4 regions of the Mesorhizobium sp. BR1-1-2 genome follow, and region 2 is predicted to be linked to each of the others. Evidence: riboswitches for the same ligand, from Rfam matches in the RefSeq annotation. Region 2 holds a riboswitch; each other region holds the start of a gene.
What was found. Region 2 has a riboswitch for cobalamin ahead of LB551_RS16525 (CbtB domain-containing protein). Riboswitches for the same ligand answer to the same signal wherever they lie in the genome.
Positions count from the first base shown of each region.

Region 1: linked by a shared signal. The riboswitch ahead of bluB (5,6-dimethylbenzimidazole synthase) and the one ahead of LB551_RS16525 (CbtB domain-containing protein) in region 2 are both predicted to bind cobalamin.
Region 3: linked by a shared signal. The riboswitch ahead of LB551_RS27005 (aromatic ring-hydroxylating oxygenase subunit alpha) and the one ahead of LB551_RS16525 (CbtB domain-containing protein) in region 2 are both predicted to bind cobalamin.
Region 4: linked by a shared signal. The riboswitch ahead of LB551_RS05765 (ABC transporter ATP-binding protein) and the one ahead of LB551_RS16525 (CbtB domain-containing protein) in region 2 are both predicted to bind cobalamin.

Region 1 is NZ_JAIUID010000005.1:315,434-321,294, reverse strand. It holds gene LB551_RS14090 (pirin family protein) at 1-671, opposite strand, end outside; gene LB551_RS14085 (DUF2277 domain-containing protein) at 712-978, opposite strand; gene LB551_RS14080 (exodeoxyribonuclease VII small subunit) at 1,075-1,326, opposite strand; gene LB551_RS14075 (histone deacetylase family protein) at 1,330-2,256, opposite strand; cobalamin riboswitch at 2,378-2,558, shown strand; gene bluB (5,6-dimethylbenzimidazole synthase) at 2,607-3,359, shown strand; gene LB551_RS14065 (TetR/AcrR family transcriptional regulator) at 3,445-4,050, opposite strand; gene LB551_RS14060 (MFS transporter) at 4,171-5,394, shown strand; gene ribB (3,4-dihydroxy-2-butanone-4-phosphate synthase) at 5,446-5,861, opposite strand, start outside.
Region 2 is NZ_JAIUID010000006.1:248,120-253,980, reverse strand. It holds gene cobD (threonine-phosphate decarboxylase CobD) at 1-161, opposite strand, end outside; gene cbiB (adenosylcobinamide-phosphate synthase CbiB) at 160-1,131, shown strand; gene cobO (cob(I)yrinic acid a,c-diamide adenosyltransferase) at 1,128-1,742, opposite strand; gene cobU (bifunctional adenosylcobinamide kinase/adenosylcobinamide-phosphate guanylyltransferase) at 1,744-2,259, opposite strand; gene LB551_RS16530 (CbtA family protein) at 2,252-3,049, opposite strand; gene LB551_RS16525 (CbtB domain-containing protein) at 3,065-3,244, opposite strand; cobalamin riboswitch at 3,280-3,476, opposite strand; gene LB551_RS16520 (aromatic ring-hydroxylating oxygenase subunit alpha) at 3,611-4,780, shown strand; gene LB551_RS16515 (MFS transporter) at 4,784-5,861, opposite strand, start outside.
Region 3 is NZ_JAIUID010000019.1:7,329-13,189, reverse strand. It holds gene LB551_RS27030 (ABC transporter ATP-binding protein) at 1-283, shown strand, start outside; gene LB551_RS27025 (DUF680 domain-containing protein) at 380-616, opposite strand; gene LB551_RS27020 (DUF680 domain-containing protein) at 688-894, opposite strand; gene LB551_RS27015 (DUF680 domain-containing protein) at 964-1,170, opposite strand; gene LB551_RS27010 (DUF680 domain-containing protein) at 1,241-1,438, opposite strand; cobalamin riboswitch at 1,919-2,121, shown strand; gene LB551_RS27005 (aromatic ring-hydroxylating oxygenase subunit alpha) at 2,252-3,499, shown strand; gene LB551_RS27000 (hybrid-cluster NAD(P)-dependent oxidoreductase) at 3,519-4,619, shown strand; gene LB551_RS26995 (ferredoxin reductase) at 4,743-5,444, opposite strand; gene LB551_RS26990 (molybdopterin-dependent oxidoreductase) at 5,558-5,861, opposite strand, start outside.
Region 4 is NZ_JAIUID010000002.1:496,220-502,080, forward strand. It holds gene LB551_RS05755 (FecCD family ABC transporter permease) at 1-68, opposite strand, end outside; gene LB551_RS05760 (ABC transporter substrate-binding protein) at 77-1,024, opposite strand; gene LB551_RS05765 (ABC transporter ATP-binding protein) at 1,071-1,859, opposite strand; cobalamin riboswitch at 2,115-2,325, opposite strand; gene LB551_RS05770 (LacI family DNA-binding transcriptional regulator) at 2,388-3,413, opposite strand; gene LB551_RS05775 (Gfo/Idh/MocA family protein) at 3,594-4,625, shown strand; gene LB551_RS05780 (sugar phosphate isomerase/epimerase family protein) at 4,628-5,533, shown strand; gene LB551_RS05785 (substrate-binding domain-containing protein) at 5,619-5,861, shown strand, end outside.

The DNA of each region.
Region 1 (5,861 bases), on a different contig from region 2:
GAAATCGAGACCTCGCCTTCCAGCGTGTAGATGGCGCGTTCTTCCGCGTCGGCCGGGATTTTGACGCTGGCGCCCGGCGCCAGCCTGAGGTCGGCGTAGAGCGTCTCGGAATCGGCCCGCACCGGGGAACGCAGCCCCTGGAAATCGCCGATGACGATGCGGCCACTGACGCCTTCCGCGTCGATGTCGGGAAGCCGCGCGACAGCGGTGTTCTCGAACACCGGCGCCACTTCCTCCTTGCCGTCCGGCAGCGCCAGCCATGTCTGCAGGCCCGAGACCGACATCGGCGCGCCGCGCAGTTCTTCCGGCGTGCGCTCCGAATGGACGATGCCGCGGCCGGCGGTCATCAGGTTCACGTCACCCGGCTCGATCACCATTTCGGTGCCGAGCGAATCGCGATGCCTGATCCTGCCATCGAACAGGTAGGTGACCGTCGACAGGCCGATATGGGGATGCGGCCGGACGTCGAGCGCCTGACCGGCGCGCAGGATGGCAGGCCCCATGCGGTCGAAGAAGATGAAGGGACCGACCAGCCGCCTTCTGGCGGTCGGCAAGGCACGGCGAACCTGAAAACCGCCAATGTCCTTCGCGTTCGGAATGACCATCAATTCGATCTGGTCGCTGGCAAAGGCGTCGCCTATTTCGGGGTCCTTCCCGGGGAAGAAGCTCATGAACTCTCCTTGTCAGCGGCCGATGGCTGCTTTGGGCAGATCAGGCAAAGCGGATCGCCGCCTTCGCCCGCAGCTTGGCCGCAACCTCCTCGCGATTGCGCGGATGCTGGTTGGTTTCAAGCGAATCGAGAAGCTCGCGCGCCGACGCCGCGATGGCCTCGACGGCATGGTCGAAGGCGTGCTGGTTCTGCTTCGAGGGCCGCGTCGTTCCGCTCAGCTTGCGGACGAACTGAAGGGCAGCATCGCGCACCTCGTCATCGGTTGCCGGCGGATCAAAATTGAACAGGGTCTTGATGTTTCTGCACATCGCTTCCGTATCTCCTCTTGTCCTGAAGCCGTTTCAATCGGGATGCGTTCTATCCTCAATCATGATCGTGTCAAAAACCGGTAACGGCCGCGTGCCTCAATCCGCGTCCAGCGGCTCCGTCCCGGCCGGCTTGCCGTCGCGCGACAGCCTGATCTTCTCCACCTTGTCCTCGGCCGCCTTGAGCAGCCGGTCGCAATGCACCTTCAGCGCCTCCCCGCGCTCGTAGATCCTGATCGACTGGTCGAGCGGCACATCGCCACGCTCCAGATCATCGACGATCTTCTCCAGCGCGTCGAGAGCCTGTTCGAAGCTCATCGCCTTGACGTCTTCGTTGGTTTCACCAGCCATCATTCATCCTTTCATCAGTCGCCCGACATGGGCGGCGACCGAAAATGCCAATCCTTGCAGATCGTAGCCGCCCTCGAGCAGGCTGACGAGCCGGTTGCCGCTGTGGCGCGCCGCGCGCTGCATGAGCTGGCCGGTCGCCCAGTCGAAATCATCCTCGGTCAGGTTGATCTCAGCCAGCGGGTCGCGATGATGCGCGTCGAAACCGGCCGAAATGATGATCAGGTCGGGTGCAAAATTGTCGAGCGAGGGCAGCACGCGCGACAGGAAGGCATCGCGGAACGCCTCGCTGCCGGTTTGCGGCGCAAGCGGCGCGTTGACGATGTTGCCGGCGCCGGTTTCGTTCTTTGCTCCGGTGCCGGGGTAGAGCGGCATCTGGTGGGTCGAGCAGTAAAGCACGGACGGATCGTCCCAGAAAATATCCTGCGTGCCGTTGCCGTGATGCACGTCCCAGTCGACGATGGCGACACGTTCGATGTCGTGTTTGCGCTGTGCATAACGTGCGGCGATGGCCGCCGTGTTGAACAGGCAGAAGCCCATCGCCGTCGCTTTCTCCGCATGATGGCCGGGCGGCCGGGCGGCGACGAAAACGTTGTCTGCCCTGCCGGCAAAGACGTCGTCGACGGCGGCGTTGGCGGCGCCGATCGCGGTGATCGCCGCTTGCCAGCTCTTCGGGCTGGCCGTTGTGTCGGCATCGATGCGGGCGATGCCCGTCTCGGGAATGGCGGCGCGCACCCGCTCGACGAAGTCCTCGGGATGCGCATAGAGAATGGTGGCCTCGTCGCCTTCCGGCGCCTCGAGGCGGTCGAGCGCGGCAAAAGCCTCCTCGTCGAGCACGCGCTCGATGGCGCGCAAGCGGTCCGGCCGCTCCGGATGGCCGGGGGGCGTGATGTGCTCGAGGAAGATCGGATGGGTGTAGAGACGAGTGGCCATGCTCCCTATCTAGTGCCCCGGAGCGGCGATAGCCATGCGTTGCGGCCTGATGGCTGGGGAAAATCGCGCCTGCGTCCATTCGCGTCGCCGCGGGGATTGGCGGCGCGGAGGCTTCGTCGTAAAGTCCCGGCCGCTGCCTGGTGCCCGCTGCGAGCGGGAGAATCGGGAACACGGTTTGATCCCGTGGCGTGCCCAACGCTGTAAGGGGGACCGCGCCGGTAAATGCCACTGTCGATGACGGGAAGGCGCCGGACGCGGGTTGATCCCGAGCCAGAAGACCGGCCTGGCAGGCATCGTCATCCGCATGGTCAGGCGGACGGCAGTTGATTGCAATCGCAAGGGGACAAGCGATGCCGGACGATATGACCATCCCCGTGGGTGACGGATTCGACCAGATGGCGCGCGATGCGGTCTACCGCGCCATGTTCACGCGGCGCGATGTCCGCAGCCATTTTACATCAGAGGCCGTCGATGACGAGGTGCTGGCACGGCTGCTGCTTGCCGCCCATCACGCGCCATCGGTCGGCTTCATGCAGCCATGGAATTTCATCGTCATTCGTGGCACCGAACGACGGGAAAAGGTGCGCGACCTGTTCCTGGCGGCGCGCGAGCAGGAATTGCCCGCCATCGAGGAAGAGCGGCGGGCGCTCTACCGCAAGCTCAAGCTGGAAGGCATCTGCGAAAGCGCGTTCAATATCTGCATCACCTGCGACCGCCGACGCTCACAGGGCTCGCCGCTGGGACGCTGGCACAATCCCGAGATGGATCTCTACAGCACGGTCTGCGCGGTGCAGAATTTCTGGCTGGCGGCGCGCGCCGAAGGCGTCGGCGTCGGCTGGGTCAGCATTATCGAGGCGCAGGCGTTGAAAGACCTCCTGTCGATTCCCGAGCATGTGACGCCGGTGGCCTATCTCTGTGTCGGCCGCGTCTCCGAGTTCGCGCCGAAACCGGACCTCGAAACACATGGCTGGGGTCGACGGTTGCCGCTGCCCGAGCTGATCATGAGCGAGACGTTTTGCGGACAGGGCGAAGTGCCGCTCAAGTCAACGATCGCCCGCCTCAAGGCGGCAACACGCGAAAAACCTGGCAAACCCTTGATTTGATTGCCGCTACGGCATGCTCAGCGCTGCCGGCGGCCTGCGCCTTGTGCTGAGCATCTGAACCTGGAAGCACCTCGGCTATCCGCCTTCAGGCGGCTGTGGCACCCTTCCTCAACAATCCTTCGAGCAGTTGCTTGAATGCCGCCACCACGGTCTTTGATGTCGCTTCCGGGTCGTTCGAATTGGCGATCCGCTGCGCCGCCTGACTGCTCGCCCCGTTGATCAGCCGTGCCGCGGTCTCGGGGTCGACGCCCGAGACGACCACCCCGTCGCCCTGCAGCGTCGTCAGGTGATCGGTCATCGACGCGACGCAGGCATTGGCGTTCGGCCATTGCGCGGGATCCCCCAGCACGGCCGGACCGTCCCGGAACATGATTCGCTGGATTTCCGGCTCCAGCGCCATTTCGATGTAGCTCGTGCATTCGTCGACGAAGCTTTGCCAGCGGGTCGGTGCTTTCGCTGCAACCTCATTCACCCGTGCCGCCATCTCGGCGTCGATTTCGGCGATGACCGCCTGCAAGAGCCCCTTTTTGTCGCCGAAATGATGATAGAGCGCACCGCGCGTCAGTCCCGCCGATGCGGTGAAATCGTCCATCGACGCTTCGGCATAACCGATCGTTCCGAACGCATGCCGGGCTGCGGCAATCAATTTGGCGCGCGTTTCGGCGATCATTTCCTTGCGGGGCTTGTGCATCTCTTCTGGCCTTACCCACATACGTTCCGTATGCCAATTGACATACGCAACGTATGATCTATTTAGTGTTCATACGCATCGTATGTAATTTCCGAATCGCCTTTTGTCGAGGAACGGACCATGCAGAACCCCTATTCCGAGATTTTTCGAGCCCCTGGTGCCAAGGGCTTTGCCGCTGCAGGCTTCATGGCGCGCCTGCCGATCGCCATGGCGCCGATCGGCATCGTGGCGATGCTGTCGCAGACGCGCGGCGAATACTGGCTGGCGGGCGCCGTCTCGGCGACGTTCGCGCTGGCCAACGCTTTCCTGGCGCCGCAGATCTCCAGGCTGGTCGACCGCCTCGGCCAGACACGGATCGTCGTACCCACCACCATCATCTCCGTGCTGGCATTCCTGCTGCTGATTGCGTCGGCCAATCAGGATTGGCCGGTATGGACATTGTTCGTGTCGGCGCTGCTGGCCGCGGCCATGCCCAGCATGCCGGCAATGGTGCGCGCGCGCTGGACCGAGCTTTTTCGCGGCCGGCCGGAGATGAACACTGCCTTCGCGTTCGAATCGGCGGCCGACGAGCTGGTCTATATCGCCGGTGCGTCGCTGTCGGTGGGCCTCAGTGCAGCGCTGTTTCCGGAAGCAGGCATGCTGGCGAGCACTTTGTTTCTCGCCTTGGGCTCGATAGCTTTCATCCTGCAGCGATCGACCGAGCCAAGAGTGCGGCCGGTGGACCGTGGTTCGGCCGGCTCGGCGATCCGCCTGCGTCCTGTGCAGATCATCACCTTCGCCCTGATCTTCATCGGCGCGACCTTCGCGACGACGGAAGTAAGCACCGTGGCGATCACCAAGGAGTTCGGCCAAGCCGGTGCCGCAAGCCTGGTGATCGGGGTCTATGCGCTGGGATCCTTCGTGCTGGGCATCCTGGTCGGCGCGCTCAACCTGAAGGCGCCATTGCAGCGCCAGCTGGCAGTCGCGGTCAGCATCATCGCGGTCAGCACGCTTTTGCCGCTCACCGCCGACAGCGTGCCGCTGCTGGCGCTGACCGTCTTCATCAGCGGCGTGGCGATCTCGCCGACCTTCATCACGGCGTTCGGCCTGATCGAACGGCATGTGCCGGAAGCGATGCTGACCGAGGGCATCACTTGGGTAACCACCGGGATTGGCATCGGCATGGCGCTGGGCTCTTTCGCCGCCGGCGCGGTGGTGGATGCGTTCGGGGCCCAGAACGGGTTCTGGGTCTCGGTGGTCGCGGGCGGCATCGCCCTGCTCACGGTGCTGCTCGGCCAACGCAGCCTTGCCACTCACAAATGCGAGCTGGATGGGTGTGAAGCGGCCGTCGTTGCCGCGGAATGATCCATGACGCGTCCGGTTCAGCGGATCGGACGCTACTGCCGCCGTCGAACTTCAGAGAATCTCGGTCTTGGCGATGTGGATGCCAAAACCTTCAAGGCCGACATAGTGGCGCTCGCGCGAGGCGATCAGCTTGATCGAGGAAATGCCTAGATCCTTCAGGATCTGCGCGCCGAGCCCGATCTCGCGCCATTCATTCTCGCGGCGGCGCGCCTCTTCGTGATCCTCGCGGTCGCCGCTCGCCGGCCGGTTGCGCTCCTGGTGGGCGACGCCGACCGAGCCCTCGCGCAGATAGACGATGACGCCGCGCTTGCGCTCGCCCATCGCCTTCATGATGCCGTCCAGCCGGTGGCTGGTCCCGAACACGTCGGTCACCACGTCCTCGGAGTGGAGACGCACAGGCACCTCTTCCCCATCGCGGATGTCACCGAAGACGACGGCGACATGATGCATGGAATCCCAGGGCAGCG
Region 2 (5,861 bases):
GGCAATCGCGACAGCGAGGTGGCGGGCAGCTCGAAAAGCGGGTAGGAGTGCGGATTGATTCCGGTCGAGAGGTCGACGAAAGGCTGGGGGGCATTGGGGAAAAGCGCCCTTGCCCGGCCGAGACTTCCACCATGGTCCACCGCTCCTTCAAGAAGCTTCATGTCAGTCCTGATCGCTTTCCTGTCATTGGCCGTCGAATCCGCGCTGGGCTACCCCGACTGGCTGTTTCGCGCCATCGGCCATCCCGTGACGTGGTTCGGCAGGCTGATATCCTTTCTCGATCGCAGGCTCAACCGCGCCACTGATCCCGACGCACTGCGTCGCCAACGTGGTGTCCAGGCGCTTCTGGTCATCGTGCTGGTGCCGGCGCTAATTGGCCTGTGCGTGCAGATCCTGCTCTGGTTCGTTCCCCTGGGACTGTTCATCACTGCCCTTCTGGCGACATCGTTCCTGTCACAGCGGAGCCTTTATGAGCATGTCGAGGCCGTCGCCGACGCGCTCGACTCGGGCGGCCTCGACATGGGTCGAGCCGCCGTTTCGCGCATCGTCGGCCGCGATCCCGAAACCCTGGACCGGGCCGGCGTCTGCCGCGCCGCGATCGAGAGCCTGGCCGAGAATTTTTCCGACGGCATCGTTGCCCCCGCCTTCTGGACGGGCGTCGGCGGCCTTGCCGGCGGCGCCGCCTACAAGGCCGCCAACACCGCCGATTCCATGATCGGCCATCGCACGCCGCGCCACGAAGCGTTCGGCAGGGCGGCGGCACGTTTTGACGACTGGATCAATCTGCCTGCCTCGCGGCTGACGGCGCTGCTGATCGTGCTGGCGGCTTTCCTGGTCAAGGGAGCCGATCCCCGCAACGCGTGGGCTGCGGTGCAGCGCGATGCGAAAAAGCACCGCTCGCCCAATGCCGGCTGGCCGGAGGCGGCGATGGCCGGCGCACTCGGCCTGGCGCTCGCCGGGCCGCGCAGCTATGGCGGCGTAACGGTCGACGACGCGTTCATGGGCGAAGGCGGCCGGCGCGAAGCCGAGAGCATCGATATAAGGCGGGCGCTGAAACTCTACCGGGTCGCCGACTACCTGCTGATCGCGCTGTTCGGGTTGGTTTCGCTGCTCGCGATTCTGGCGTTCTAGAACTCTATCCCTTGCTGCGCCTTCACGCCGGCCGCAAAATGGTGCTTGGTCAGCCCCATCTCGGTGACCAGATCGGCCGCCTCGACCAGCGCCGGCTTGGCATTGCGGCCGGTGACGACGACGTGCAGGCCCTCGCGGCGCGCTTTCAGCGCGGCGACCACCTTGTCGAGATCGAGATACTCGTAGCGCAGCGCGATATTGAGTTCGTCGAGCACGACGAGACGGATCGACGGATCGGCCATCAGCTCCAGCGCCTTGGCCCAGGCGGCCTCGGCAGCCGCGATGTCGCGCTTCAGATCCTGCGTCTCCCAGGTGAACCCCTCACCCATCGCGTGCCAGACGACGCGGTCGCCGAACGCAGCGAAGGCCTCCTTCTCACCCGTATGCCATTTGCCCTTGATGAACTGGACGACGCCGACGCGCTTGCCGTAGCCGAGCATCCGCAACGCCAGACCGAAGGCAGCCGTGGTCTTGCCCTTACCCGGACCGGTGTTGACGATCAGCAGCCCCTTTTCAACCGTCTTGCCCGCCACCTCGGCATCCTGCACCGCCTTGCGCTTGGCCATCTTGGCGCGGTGGCGCTCTTCGTCCTTTTCGTCGATGTCGGTCATGTCACTTCACCTTGAGCGGCAGCCCCGCCACCATCAAAAGCACGGTATCGGCAATCGCGGCGACCTGCTGGTTGAGCCGGCCGGCGGCGTCGCGGAACCGGCGTCCCAGCGCATTGTCGGGCACGATCCCTTGCCCGACCTCGTTGGTTACCACGAACCAGGGGCCACGCGGCCGCGACAGCAGCTCAGCCAGCCGCCGGCATTCGGCCTCCACATCATGATCGGCCAGCATGTGATTGGTCAGCCAGAGCGTCAGGCAATCAACAAGCACCGGCTGGTTGTCGGGCAAGGCCTCAAGCGCACCGACAAGGTCGAGCGGTGCATCGATCGTCATCCAGCCTTCACCGCGTCGCGACCGATGCAGCGCGATACGCTGCCGCATCTCGTCGTCATAGGCTTGCGCCGTGGCGATGTAGGCCCATGGCGAAGGCAAGGCCGTCATCAGCGTTTCGGCGTGCGCGCTCTTGCCGGAGCGCGCACCACCGATGATGAAGGTCAGTCTTCCGCGATCAGGCAAAGCTGTCGCGCAGGCTCGTCGCGCGGCCGGTGAAGCGTCCACGCACCACGCCGACGGCAGCGCCGAGCACGAGCCAGAACACCAGGTTGGTCACTGTCACCGCCACCACGAACTGATGGTGCAGGCCTTCCGGGATCGGCGTCTCGAAACTGTCGGGCTGCGGCGCGCCGACAATATGCGGCGCGACGATCAACACCACGCCCAGTATCGCCAGCGGCAGTGATTTGCGGAAGGCGATCAGGGCAAGGCCGATCGCCGTCGCCGCCACCGTTGCCGTCCACCAGATCTGGCGCGGCAGAAGCTCGGCGGCGGGCATGGCCGGCAGTTCCGGCGGCAGGCCGAGACCCGGCGCCAGGGTGAACACGGCAAAGCCGGCCAGTCCCCAGAACACGCCCTGGCGCCAGTTGCCGATGCCGCCCGCGAATTCCGAAACCGCGACCAGGACCAGCGCGAAGCCGATGCCGGTGACGATGTTGGCAAGCACGCTGAAGGCGAAGCGCTCGAAGCCGTCGGCCGGCGCCCAGCCTTCCTCTTCCGCCGGAGCAGCTTCAGCGGCTGCCGGCGCCGCGGAGCTCATGGCGTTGCCCGCCGGGGCGGCAGCGCTCATGGCGTTGTTGTCGGTCGCGGCCGGTGCGGCATGGTCGTGGTGATGGCCGCCGCCCGCCTGTTCGTAGACTTCCGCCTTCAGGATCAGCGGCACGGTGGCATAGGCCTGCATGCAGGCGAGAACGACGCCGGCCACGAGCCCTGCGATCGCCGCGACGAACACGACGTTGCGAAACAGGTTCATGATGTCAAATCCCTATCAGTGGCAGGGAAACGCCATCGAGTGGCGATAGTCGTGCGCGGCATTGTGGACCGCGTCGATATGCGAGAAACCGACAAAGCCGACGACGAAAATGCCGAGCAGCGCCGCGAGCGCGAGCTGCATGAGGCGCGACTGCGAGGAGATGGAGGCGCCGAGGGAGACGGAAGCGGTATTCATGTCTTGTCCTTTCACCCTCCACCCGAGGGCATCGAAGTCAGTTTCCTGTCGCCGGCAGGTCTCCTGGCTCGCGGATCAGCGCCCTTCCCCACCTTCCCGAAGAAAATCTTCAGTGGCATATGGAGAGGACTACCGCACACAGTTGCGGGGGCAGCCACGGCATTGGGCAGCAAATCTGCCCGCACCGCATTCCCTCTTGGCTCCAATCGGAACCGACGACGAAGGTGACTATAGGGAAAATCGCCGCATCCGGCAAACCAAATTCCGACGACGACAAGCGCTTTAGCGCCGTCCGGCCGCCTGCTCCGCTGCAATTGACAATTTCCGTGGCCGGGTGTCGGCTGCCATCCTCACAGGAGGCCAGCCATGCAGCCCGTCCAGAGCCCGCACCCCGCCTATAACGGCCTCACCCGGGCTGAGCCGACATTGCCGTCCTCGGCCTATTGGAATGCAGCGGCCTACCAGCGCGACCTCGACGCCATCTGGTACAGGAACTGGCTGCTCGTCTGCCGTGAAGCTGATCTCGCCCAACCACTGGCTTTCCGCACCTTCCGTGTCGGCACTCAGGAGATCGTCGTGCTGCGCGACGACACCGGCGAACTGCGCGCCTTCCACAACACCTGCCGGCATCGCGGCTCGCAGCTTTGCCAGGAAAGTGCTGGCCGGTTGAAGGCGCGGCTGATCACCTGCCCCTATCACGCATGGTCCTATTCGCTGCGCGGCGATCTCGTACGCGTGCCGTCGAAAACGCTGCCCGACGGTTTCGACAAGGCGGACCATCCGCTCTATCGCGTCGCGCTGTCGGTCTGGCGCGGCTTCGTCTTCGTCAATCTCGCCGAGGATGCGGCCGGTTCGGCGCAATCATCCTTCGACCCGGCCTCCGGCGATCTCGGCAACTGGCCGCTGGAAAGCCTCGTGTCAGGCCATGTGCTGCGCAAGGTGATGGATTGCAACTGGAAGATCTTCTGGGAGAACTTCAACGAATGCCTGCACTGCCCGGGCGTCCACAAGGACCTGTCGCGACTGGTGCCGATCTATGGCCGAGGCCTGATGGGCCGGCACGACGATCCTGAATGGACGCGCCACGCCGATAATGACGCGCCGGAGTTTTCCGGCGGGCTGCGGGCGGGTGCCGAAACATGGTCGCGTGACGGTCAGGCGCATGGGCCGGTCTTTTCGGGCCTGACACCGGCCGAGCGCGCCGCCGGCCAGACCTATGCCACCAGCCTGCCCTCGATGTTCATCGTCGGCCACGTCGACTATGTCAGGTCCGTTCGGCTGGTGCCGCTTGGCCCCGAACAGACCGAGTTGACCGCCGAATGGCTGTTCGCGCCCGACGCGCTCGCCGCCACCGACATCGACAATATCGTCGGCTTCGGCACCCAGGTGCTGGAGGAGGATGCCGCGATCTGCGAGGTCAACCAGAAAGGGCTGCGCTCCATGCGCCACAAGGCCGGCGTGCTGATGCCGGAGGAATACGACCTTCACCGCTTCCACGACTGGGTACGCGAACGGCACGCTGCGCTTGTGCCGTAAGCTTCACAGCGACTTCGGCAGATACCGCCAGGTGACATAGCCGCAGACCGCCGCAAGCAGGCCGAGCGTGACGAAAACCGAGCCGAGGCCGAAAAAGGCCAGCACCACCGAATAGACCAGCGGCGGCGTCAGTTCGGAAAAATCGAGATAGGTGCGGTAGACCGCAGCCATCTGCGCCCGCTCGTAAGAGCGCACGGAGCGCATGAAGGCGGTCGAGCCCAGCGCGTCGAGCGCGATGGTGAAGAAGGCGCCGCAGAGCAGGAAGGCGCCGGTAATGAGTGGCGCGCTTTCGCCGACGGCACCCGCCGCCAGCAGCATCGCCGACATGGCGAAATAGGCAAATGTCATGGTCCTGCGGCCGCCGAAGCGCTTGCCCGCCTTGCCCCAGAAAATCGCCATGAACAAAAGCGCGTTGCCCGCCGAAACCAGAATGCCGCCGGCCAGTTCGCCCTCACCGGTGATGACCATGAACAGCGGTCCGTAGACGAAGAAGGTCGTCCAGAAGCAGGAGCGGCCGAAGGCGATCAGCCAGGCCAGCCTCAGCCTCGGCTGCGCGACGAAGCGACCGATATTGGCGAGCGGGTTGACCGGGCGCGTCTTGCCCGGCCGGATCGAGGGATTGTCGCCGAGCCGGTAGGTCCAGAACAACGCCAGCAGGGCCAAGGCGAATACGGCGACCGCGCCATGCGCGGCATAGATGCCGAAGCGCGTGTAGAGAAAGATGCCGAGCGTCGGCCCACCCGTCCAGGCAAACATCGACCACGCCATGCGCAGCGATTCGGCCTGCATGAAATCGGTCTTGCGGATGTGGTCCATGATATAGAGGTTGAGCGTGATCGACAGCGCGCTGGCGCCCATGACACGGCACAGCATGCCGGCCAGTTGCCCGGCGAGCGTATGCGTGACGAAGAACAACGAGCCGATCGCCAGCAGGCAGGCGCCCGCCGTGTAGACCCAGCGCCGGGCGAAGCGCTGGATCAGCATCGGCATGAACAAGGTCACCGACAGGCCGAGCATCGCCACAATGGTGTAGAGGATCGAGACGATCTGCTCGTTGTGGAGGATCTCGTAGGCCTGGATC
Region 3 (5,861 bases), on a different contig from region 2:
CTCGATGAGCTTCGGCGTGCGGCCGGAGGACCTGACGATCGCCAGCGGCACGGACTATCTCTTCGAAGGGACGGTGGACTATGTCGAGCAGCTCGGCGAGGTGCAACTCGTCTATGTCGACATCGGCCGCGCCGACCTACCGCTGGTGACCAAGCTGCCGGGCAATGTCGAGGTCAAGCGCGGGGCGACGCTGCGGCTGAGCGCCGACGCCGGAGACCTTCATATCTTCGACGCGGATGGGCGATCCTTCGCGCTGCACGAGACGGAAGCGAAGGCGGCCTGAGAGCAGGCCATGAATTGCATGAATTAATTGCCGGCCACGCAAAAACAGGAGCGGCGAGCAAAGCCCGCCGCTCCTGTTTGATATCAGCTTCGGCTGTTAGTGGCCGAAGAGATTCCGGTCACTGCCCTGAGGGGCGGACTTCTGTACGTCACCCGAGGAATTGAGCAGCTTGTAGACGGGCGAACCGCTGTCGCGGATCGAAGCCGTGTGCGACTTGTCGACCGAGGTGACGGCAGGCTGGTTGGCACCATTGGAGCCGTAATTGTCGCTGGCGGCCAAAGCGCTGCCGGAAACGGCCAGAACGGCGGCGGCGGCAAGGATGATCTTCTTCATTTCAAGTCTCCTGAATTCTCAAATTCCACCGCAGTGGCGGGCTTACCCGCCAGCTGCTGAAGGATCGGCTGTTAGTTGTTGCCGAAGAGGTTACGATCGGCACCCTGAACAGGGGCTTGAGCAGCCGGAGTCGACGTCCTGGTCGAAGCGGTGTACGAGCTGTCGGTCGACGTGGCCGCGGGCTGATTGGCGCCATTGGAGCCATAATTGTCGCTGCCGGCGAAAGCGCCGCCCGAAACAGCCAGAACGGCGGCGGCGGCAAGGATGATCTTCTTCATTTCAAGTCTCCTGAATTTTCGAATTTCGCCAGGACGGCGGAAGACCCGCCGTCAACTGGAGATCGGCTGTTAGTTGTTGCCGAAGAGGTTGCGGTCGGCACCCTGAACAGGCGCCTGGGCAGACGGCGCGGACTTCTGGACCGAAGCCGTGTGCGCGTTGTCGACCGAGGTGACGGCAGGCTGGTTGGCGCCATTGGAGCCATAGTTGTCGCTGCTGGCGAAAGCACTGCCCGAAACGGCCAGAACGGCGGCGGCAGCAAGAACGATCTTCTTCATTTCAAGTCTCCTGAATTCTCAAATTTCGCCAGGACGGCGGAAAAGCCCGCCGTCAACTGGAGATCGGCTATTAGTTGTTGCCGAAGAGGTTGCGATCGGCGCCCTGGACAGGCGTCTGGGCAGCCGGTTCCGACTTCTTGGTCGAAGCGGTGTACGAGCTGTCGACGGCGGTGGCCGCAGGGGCATTCGAACCATAGTGGTCGCTACCAGCGAAGGCGCTGCCGGAAACAGCCAGAAGGGCGGCGGCAGTGAGAATGATCTTTTTCATTTTTGATACTCCAGTATTTTTCCCGTCCGTCTAGCGGCGTGTCTTGGGAGGAAATCGCGTCGTTCGGACAGCCCCGATGTGGGAAAGCCATACCGCCATTTCCAATCACGAAGTTTTTCCGCGTGGACCAAGTTTCCACCACTTGAAATTGTGCCAGGGCCTTCTACATTCGTTTTTTTCCGTTTACTATCAGATAGTTAGGTAAACTGATCGTGCGATCACCAACTGTGTCGAAGGCGCAGTGTTCACACCGTCCTGCACGCATCGTCAACAGAAACGAACCGTTCGGTTCGATTTTAGAGGGCGCTAATAGTCACTTTTCGAAACCGTTAACCTTTTTTGGCTCCGCCACGAGTTGAATTCCGAGGCGGCGAGCCGAGCCTTTCTGCCCCTTCAACGACGGCCGCACCGTTTCCAATGCGTGTCGCGCGGCATTGATGCGATGTCGTTTTCATGCCGACGACAAGTCGGCGATCATGGTTAGATCCTGCCATCTCGGGTGCCGCCACGTGACGACGAGGCGGAGAATTGGGAAGCCGGTCAGAATCCGGCGCTGCCCCCGCAACGGTGGTGGAGTTCAGGTCGCGACGGGAGACCACTGGGCAAAGGCCTGGGAAGGTGTCGCGACAGTCCGCAAGGACAGCTCCAGAGCCCGGAAACCAGCCTGAGATGTTGGACTCGACTGATCGCGGCGGGCGGTCAAGAGGCGGATGGTGCATGTCCGGCGCAAGCCGGCGCGCGGCTTGATCCTTCCTCTCTCCCCTCCGTTCAGTCCTTCAATGCGAGGACAGGACTTCAATGCGAGGACAGGACATGGATGCGCGCAACGACATGCTGAAACGGCTGCAAGGCCGCAGGGACGGCTTCTCACTCGAGCAGCCCTTCTATACCGACGCCGAATACTTCAAGCTCGATATGGAGCTGATCTGGTACCGCGACTGGCTGTTCATCGGTCATGATTGCGAACTGCCCAGGCCCGGCAGCTTCATCACCGTGCAGATCGGCGACTATCCTGTGGTGCTGGTGCGCGACCAGAAGGGCAACATCAACGCCTTCCACAATTCTTGCCGCCATCGCGGCAGCCGCGTCTGCAACACCGACAAGGGCACGGCGGCGAAGCTCGTCTGCCCCTACCATCAGTGGACCTACGAACTGGACGGCAGGCTGCTGTTCGCCAGGCAGATGGCCGAGGGTTTCGACAAGAGCCAGTTCGGCCTGAAGCCGGTCGCCTACGAAAGCGTCGGCGGCTACATCTTCATTTGCCTCGCCGACGAGCCGGCGGATTTCGTGCCGATGCGGACGATGATCGAACCCTATTTGCTGCCGCATCGGCTGCGCGAAGCAAAGGTCGCCTTCGAGAGCACCATCGTCGAGAAGGGCAATTGGAAGCTGGTCTGGGAAAACAACCGCGAATGCTATCATTGCGCCGGCAACCATCCGGAGCTCTGCAAGACCTTTCCTGAGGCGCCGACCGTGACCGGCGTGCAAGGCGCCGACAGCGACCCGGAGATGCTGGCTCACTGGGCCAAATGCGAGGCCGCCGGCCTGCCGAGCAGATTCCGCATCGACCCGGCCGGGCAATACCGTGCCACCCGCGCGCCGCTGCTGCGCGATGCCGTCAGTTACACGCTGACGGGAAAACGCGCGGTCAAGAAGAACTTGTCCGACAGCGTTGCCACCGACCGCATCGGCTCGTTGCTGCTCTATCACTATCCGACGACCTGGAACCACATCCTCGGCGACCACGCAGTCACCTTCCGGGTGCTGCCGATCAGCGCCACCGAGACCGCGGTGACGACCAAATGGCTGGTTCACAAGGACGCGGTCGAGGGTGTCGACTACGATCTCGCCGAGCTCACCCATGTCTGGACCGAGACCAACGACCAAGACCGCCGCATCGTCGAGGAAAACGCCTTCGGCATCCTGTCGCCGGCCTATGAACCCGGCCCCTATTCCGAACTGCACGAAGGCGGCGTCATCCAGTTCGTGGACTGGTACGCGCGTTTCATCGGTCCGCGCCTCGCCGAAGGCGGCCGGCCGGCCCTGCGCAGCGTTGCTTGAGAGGTGAGGGATGAATGCGATGACGGATCTCGGCCTCTATCGCCATCTCGATCAGATGACGCCCTGGAACGACAGGCTCCAGGTGCTGGAAGTGATCGGCGTGAGCGATGAGGCGCCTGATGTAAAGACCTTCACCTTCCGCTCCGATAACCAGACCTGGTTCCGCTACAAGCCGGGCCAGTTCGTGACGCTGGAACTGCCGATAGCGGATGGGCCGCTGATGCGCACCTACACGCTGTCGTCTTCGCCCTCGCGGCCGTTCTCGATCGCGGTGACGGTGAAGGCGCAGGCCGGCAGCACCGGCACGCGCTGGATGTTCGACCATTTGAGGCCCGGTTCGCACGTCAAGGCCTATGGGCCGGCCGGAGACTTTTCGCTGCACAGCCACCCGGCAGCCAAATATCTGTTCATCTCGGCCGGCTCCGGCGTGACGCCGATGATGTCTATGCTGCGCTGGCTGAACGACTGCGCGCCATGGACCGATGTCGGCTTCGTCAATTGCGCGCGCCGGCCCGAAGAGATCATCTTCCGCAAGGAACTGGAATTGCTCGGCAGCCGCATGCCAGGCCTGTCGCTCGGCTTCATGATCGAGGAACGGTCGAGCCGGGAGGGTTGGTTCGGCCATATGGGCCGCATCGACGCCATCCGGCTGCCGCTCTTGGCGCCCGACTTCCGCGACCGGGAAATCTTCTGCTGCGGCCCCGACCCCTTCATGCGTGCCGTGCGCGGCATGCTCGAAGCCGCCGGCTTCGACATGGCGAAATACCATCAGGAAAGCTTTGCAGCGCCTCTGACGGAGGAAATTCCGGCGCCGTTCGCCTCGCCGGCTGGAGACGGCGCGGCCATTCCTGTCGAAGCCGCGACGCCGGTCCGGTTCTTGCTTTCGGATGTCGATGCCGCATGCGTCGCCGGCCAGACGGTGCTGCAGACGGCGCGCGCCTCGGGAGTCAGAATCCCCGCCGCGTGCGAATTCGGCCTGTGCGGAACCTGCAAGGTCAAGAAGGTCTCGGGCGACGTCGAGATGAGCCACAATGGCGGCATCCTCGATCACGAGATCGAGGATGGCTTCATCCTCGCCTGCTGCTCCAAGCCGCTTTCGGCGCTTGACATCGAGGCGTGACCGGCGGCGAAGCCGCTTCTTCTTGCCAGGAGGGTTTCGGATCCTCGCCGCTGCAAAGGCTGAGACGGGCGAGAATCCAGCCCGCGGGCAGCCGCAGCCAAGGAGCGGCGCCAGGCGGACATCTCAGACGCCGTAGCGTTCCGTCCGGATGACATCCGCCGGAACGCCGGCATCGATCAGCGCCTGGGCGGCGGCGGAGACGAATGCATTGGAGCCGCAGACAAAGGCGAGGCCGGGCGGCCGGCGCAGCCGCGCCATGGATCGCACCATCATGGCGACGTCGACCCGCCGGGAATAATCCGCCGGGCGGCGCGCAGCCTCACGCGTCAGGGTCAGCACAAGGTTGAAGCCGTTGCCGCGATCGTCGAGGCCGATCAATTCGTCACGAAAGATGACTTCGTCCCACACGCGCGCCGAAAAGACGAGGACGACGGGCACTGTCGATCGTCGCGCGGCGCGATGGCGGACCATCGACATCAACGGCACGACGCCGGAGCCGCCGCCGACCAGCAGGAGCGGTCCCTCATCGTCATCGGGCCAGATGAAATGTCCGCCGAGCGGGCCGCGCAGCTCGATCTCGTCGCCCACCGCGGCGACCTCGTGGAAGAAGGGCGAGACCTCGCCGTCCTCGAGCCTTTCGATCGCCAGTTCGATCACCGGACCGGCCTCCGGCGCGGAGGCGATGGAATAGGCGCGGCGCGCCTGATAGCCGTCGGGCGCGGTCAATCTGACATCGACATGCTGTCCGGCCCGGTAGGCAAACGGCCGCGACGGCTCGAAGAAAAAGCTGGTGACACGCGGCGTGCGCTTTTCGACGCGGACGATCCTGGCTGTCTGCCCAGGCGACCCCGTCTGCCCAGGCGACTCCGTCTGCCCAGGCGACTCCGTCTGCCCAGGCGACTCCGTCTGCCCAGGTGATTGTACCGATGGCACCTCGCTCATGGATCGTCCGTATAGCGCTGTTCGCGCCACGGGTCGCCATAGATGTGATAGCCGCGCAGTTCCCAGAAGCCGGGCTCGTCGCGTTCGGTGAATTGCAGGCCATTCAGCCATTTGGCCGATTTCCAGAAATAGAGATGCGGGACGAGCAGCCGCGCCGGGCCACCATGGTCCGGCGTGATCGGCTTGCCTTCATAAAGCAGCGCCACCATCGCCTTGCCCGCGGTGAGGTCCTTTGTCGGCACGTTGGTGGTGTAGCCGTCGAAGGACAGCGCCAGGGTGAAGGCGGTCGGCGGCTCGATG
Region 4 (5,861 bases), on a different contig from region 2:
GCGAGCACGGCGATTGCCAACGCGGCCGCCGTAATGGCCAATAGGAATGCCTTGTGCCGCAAGGTCATGTTCCCGGTCAAAAAGCTTCCGGATGCATCGCCCTGGCGATCTTGCCGATCGCTTCGATGTTGGCCGGCCCGGGTGTCAGTTCGGCATAGCGAAGCGCCACGAAGCGTTCGTTCTTGACCGCGTCCGTCTCCTTCATTGCCGGATGCGCTTTCAGGAAATCGAGCAGCTTCCGGTAGCCGCCGCCATCCTGATAGTCGAGCAGGATGAGGAATTGCGGATTGCGCGAGGCCACCGTCTCCCAATCCGTGTTGCCCCAGCTGGTGTTCATGTCGGCCATGATGTTGTCGCCGCCGGCCGCGGAAATCATGGCGTTGGGAATGGCGAACTTGCCTGATGTGAACGGCTTGTCCTCGCCGGAATCATAGAGGAACACGCGCGTTCCCCTGCGGTCGCCGACCTTGGCCGTGATTTCGGCGAGCTGCGCCTTCCAGCCGGAGACGAGCTTATCCGCCTCGGCCTCCTTGCCGAAGATCTTGCCCAGCTTCTCGACATCGCCATAGAGCAGCTCCATCGAAGCGGCAGGCCGGTTCTTGTCGAGATGGACGCAGCTTTCCGTCAGCACCAGTGTCTTGATGCCGTGTTGCGCCAGCGTATCGGGCGTCACCTCGCCGCCCGGCTTCATGCCGTAGTACCAGCCGGCGAAGAAGAAGTCGGGCTCGACAGCGACCAGGTTTTCCAGCGTCGGATATTTGGGCGCCAGTTCCGGGATCGAGCCTTGCTCGGCCTTGAATTCGGGGCCGACCTTGTACCATCCGGTGATGCCGGTCAGGCCGACGATCGACGGCTGCAGCTTCAGGGCGAAGGCCATCTCGGCCATGTTGAGATCGTGAATGACGGCACGCTTGGGCGGCGCGTCGAACGTCAGCGGCTTTCCGCAGCTGTCGACCGTCACCGGAAAGGCGAAGGCCGTAGAGGCCAGCAGGGAGAAGGCAAGAGACACGGCAAGGCGTTTCACGGATATTGCTCCTTTGTTGAACAGGATCTGCCGGAAATGGCTTCGATCACGAAGATGGCGCGGCACGGTTCGGAACCTCGAACACCGTCAGCTCGCGGTCCTCCGTCGGGTGGCGCAACCTAAAGACGTCGACACCGAAGATCTCGCGGATCAGCTGCTGGGTGAGTGCTTCGCGTGGCGGCGCCAGCACATGCAAGCGGCCATGGCTCATCACCGCGACCCTGGTGGCGAAAGGCGTCACCAGCGCCAGATCGTGCAGCACCGCGATCACGGTCATGCCGAGGCCTGCCACCAGTTCGAGCAACTCGCTGCGCGCCCGCGGGTCGAGATGGTTGGTCGGCTCGTCGAGGAATAGGATCTTCGGCTCCTGCGCGATGGCGCGGGCAAGCTGGGCGCGCTGGCGCTCGCCGCCCGACAGCGAGCCGATGGTGCGGCCAAGCAGCGGCAACAGCCCGGTCCGGCGCAGCGCCTCGACGACAATGTCGCGTTCCTCGCTCCTGTGCCTGCGGCCGGCATGCGGAACCCGGCCGAGCTCGACATAGTCGATGACCGCCAGTCGTGGATCGGGTTGATCGGTCTGGCCGACGACGGCGATGTGCAGCGCCCGCTCGGCGGTCGAAATCCTGTCGAGCCGGCGCGCGGTGAGCTTCACTTCGCCCGAACTCGGCCGCAGCATGCCCGACAGCATGCGCAGCAATGTCGTCTTGCCGGCGCCGTTGGGACCGATGATGGCGAGACGGTCGCCCGCCGCCACCGAAAGGCTGACCGGATGCACCAGATGCAGGCCATCCGCCGCCGCGGCCAGATCGCGGGCCTCGAGAAGCGGCGCGGTCATGGGCAATTCCTTGCAGGGCCTGCCGGAATACGGGCCAGCGTCTTGCCTGCCAGTCCTGCTGGACGCTGGCCTGAATTCACCTCGGTGGCGATATCGCGGCAAAGCGTGCACACGACGATGCGATGCATGGGAATGCAGTGAATGCGATCGATGGCGCCGTCCAACTTCCGTCACTTTCAAAAATGGCGACGGAAGGAAGCTGGCTTGAACCGGTCGACAAGACCGAACCCGCGTCTCCTCCCGGCACACCCCGTCCGGTCAACTCATGCAGATGGCAGGTCTCCTGGCTCGCGGGTCGTTGCGCCATCCTGCCTTCCCAGCCTTGCCGGCCAGTGGCTTTTTCGGATTTTGCTCGCCGCTTACAGTTGCGGGGGCAGCCATGGCTTCGACCCGAAAGGTGGGCCTCACCATGTTCCCTTTTCACCCCTCGCCTTGCGGCGCGGGGACCATCACGAGTCGCAGCCTAGGATGCAGGCAGCGTCAAGGCAAGGTCGATGTATGTTCTGTTATAACAATACATTCGCATGGTCAATCACTATCGCGTGCCACCAGTTCCAGCGGCCAGACCTCGCGAATGATCTCTGGCCCTTTCGCGCCGGCGAAAGCCGGGAGCGAGGCGAGCAGGATTTCGCCAAGCCGCCGCCCCATCGGATCCAGGCTCGGACGAAAGCCGGTCAGCGCCGGCGAGAAATAACGGCAGAGCGGCGTGTCGACGATGACGATCACCGCGACATCATGGCCGGGCTTGATCCCCATTTCGGCGAGCGCTTTGCAGCCGCCGAGCGCCATCGAGTCGTTGTTGAAGATGATCGCGGTCGGCGGATCCTTCGACCGCATGACTTGCGGTGTCACCGCGTAGCCACCGGCTTCGTTGATGAAACCATCCACAATCAGGGCGGGATCGACTTCGATGCCGTGCCGCCGCAGCGCCTTGCCATAGCCCTCCAGAAACAGATAACCGAAATTCAGGTCAAGCGACGGCCGGATGGCGGCGATGCGGCGGTGGCCGCGCGCGACCAGTCGGTCGACTGCATCGGCGCCCGCCTTCTCGAAATCCAGGTCCAGAGAAGGATAGTTGTCGTCGCCGGACCGGCTTCGGCCGAGCGTCGCGAAGGGAAAGCCTGCCTTGCTCAGATAGTCGATGCGATCGTCCTCGCGCCGCGTCCAGGCCAGCACGACGGCATCGGCACGACGTGTCTCGACGACACGGCGCAGGCGCTCCTGCTGATAGTCGCCCGGCGCGCCCATGACGATGATCAGGTCGAGCCCATGTTCGGCCAGTGCCGCTTGCAGCCCACTCAAAAACGGGATGAAAAACGGCTCGCCATATTCCTGGTCGCCCGGATGCGGCTGGAGCATGAAGGCCACGGCATGCGTGGTGCCACGACGAAGGTTCCTGCCCGACTGGTTCGGCGAATAGTTGAGTTGCCGCGCCGCGTCTAGCACGCGCTGGCGCGTCTCGGCATTGACGTCGGCGCGCCCGTTAAGCGCGCGCGAGACCGTGCCGATCGAAATATTCAGATGCCGTGCAAGATCGTGAATGCTGGATGCCAAGACCTCCCCCTCCTGCTTCTGGCTAGCACCAGCCGGTCGTGCGGCCAAGGCGTTTCAGAACCGACGGTACAAATCCGATTGACAATATACGCCATCGGGTGTGTCATCGTAAACGTTTACGGAAGTCATTTACGGACTACCGTGGTGCCAGCCAGGAGAGGTTGGCCGGAGGAGCGCTGGATGATGCACGTCGTCCTGGTCGGGTGCGGAGCCATGAGCAAAACCTGGCTCGAGGCCGCCCGCCAATCCCCTGCCGTCAGGATCGTCGGCCTCGTCGACCTCGACGCCGACAGGGCGCGCCAGCGGGCCCGCGAATATGACCTCGCCGGGGTCGCGATCGGGACCGATCTCGACGCCATTCTCGACCAGACCAGACCCGATGCAGTGTTCGACGTGGTCGTGCCCGCCGCCCGCCGCGACGTCGCCAACTCCGCCTTCGCCCATCGTTGTCATCTTTTGACGGAAAAGCCTCTCGCAGACAGCCCGGACAATGCGCGCGCCATCATCGGCGCGGCCCAGCGCGCCCGGCGTGTTCATGCCGTCGTGCAGAACCGCCGGTATGTCGCCAATGTCAGGCGCATCCGGCGCTTCCTCGATTCCGGCGCCATCGGCGCTGCGACCAGCATCCATGCCGATTTTTTCGTTGCGCCGCATTTCGGCGGTTTCCGCGAAGACATGCGCCACGTGCTGCTGCTCGACATGGCAATCCATACATTCGACGCCGCCCGCTACATGGTCGATGGCGAGCCGACCGAAGTGTATTGCCGGGAATGGGAGCCGGCCAATTCGTGGTACAGGCAGGGATCGTCGGCAAGCGCCACCTTCGAACTCGGCCAGGGCAAGATGTTCACCTATCGCGGCAGCTGGTGCGCCGACGGCTTCCGCACCAGTTGGGAAGGCAGTTGGCGCATCGTCGGCGAACGCGGCAGCCTGACCTGGGATGGTCATGACGACTTGAAGGCCGAAGCCGTGCTGCCGGAACGCGAAGGCCTGCTCGACAAGGTCGTGCCGGTAGCGGTGCCGCCGCTCGACCCTGCCGACCGCATCGGCGGGCATCTCGGCGTCATAGAAGATTTCGTCCGCGCCGTGGAAACCGGCACCGAACCGGAGACGCGCGGCGCCGACAACATCAAGAGCCTGGCCATGGTTTTCGCGGCGATCGAAAGCGCCGAGACCGGGCGCCGGATCGAAATCCCCAGGCAGGAAGGATGACCATGCCGAACCCGCTTCTCGACATCAGGATCGGCACCATGGTGCGGGCCAATCTCGAAGATCCGGCCGCCTATATCAGGCAGATCCTGCCGCTCGGTTTCGAGAGCGTCCAGCCCTTCTTCTGGCAGACGCTGGGCGGCAAGGATCTGGGGCGGCTCGCCGGCGAAATCCGCGACGCCATCGGCGATGCCGATGTCAGCGTCAGCTCGATCGGCGTGTTCGGCAATCCACTCGAGAGCGGCGACACCGACCGCGGCGTGCTCAAGGCCTGGGAAACGGTGATCGACAGCGCGCATCTGTTCGGCACCAATCTGGTCAGCGGTTTTACCGGCCGCATCCGCGGCAAGCCGCTGACAGACAGCCTGCCGCGCTACCGCGAAGTCTGGGGAGAATTGGCCAGGCGCGCGGCCGACAAGGGCGTGCGCATCGCCTTCGAGAATTGCGCCATGGATGGCAACTGGGCCGCCGGCGACTGGAACATCGCCCACAATCCGGACGCCTGGGAACTGATGTTCAACGAATTGCCGGATGAGAATCTGGGCCTGGAATGGGAGCCCTGCCATCAGTTGGTCTATCTGATCGACCCGATCCCGCAGATCCGCAAATGGGCGCCGCGCATCTTCCACGTCCACGGCAAGGACGCGACGGTGCGCTGGGATGTCATCCGCGAGCACGGCGTTTTCGGCCGCCTGCCCTTCGTGCAGATGCGCACGCCCGGCTTCGGCGACAGCGACTGGACGCGCGTGATCAGCGAATTGCGCCTGGCCGGCTATCGCGGCGCCATCGACATCGAAGGCTGGCACGACCCGGTCTACCGCGACGATCTCGAAATGACGGGCCAGGTCCGCGCGCTGGAATACCTCCAGCAATGCAGGGGAGGCGTGAGCTACCTGCCGAACCCGACGTGAGGATTGGCCGGCGGGAGGAGCCGGCCAGGGTTGCCGAAGCAGATGTCGAAACCCTCGCTCGCGAGGACAAAAGGGAGGAACGTGCATGAGCATCGCCAACAGAACGACACTTCTGCGCACGAGCGTCGTGGCGGCCGCCACGGCGCTCGCCGCCGCCATCTCCACCTTGCCGGCACAGGCGCTCGACGCGCAATGGTGCAAGGACGTCCACATTCGCTTCTTCGTCGGCGGCGCCGAGGGCGACGCCTTCGGCACCATCGTCTACAATGGCGCCAAGCAGGCTGCGGCCGATCTCGGACCGAAGGTCGACTACATCTTCTCAGGCTGG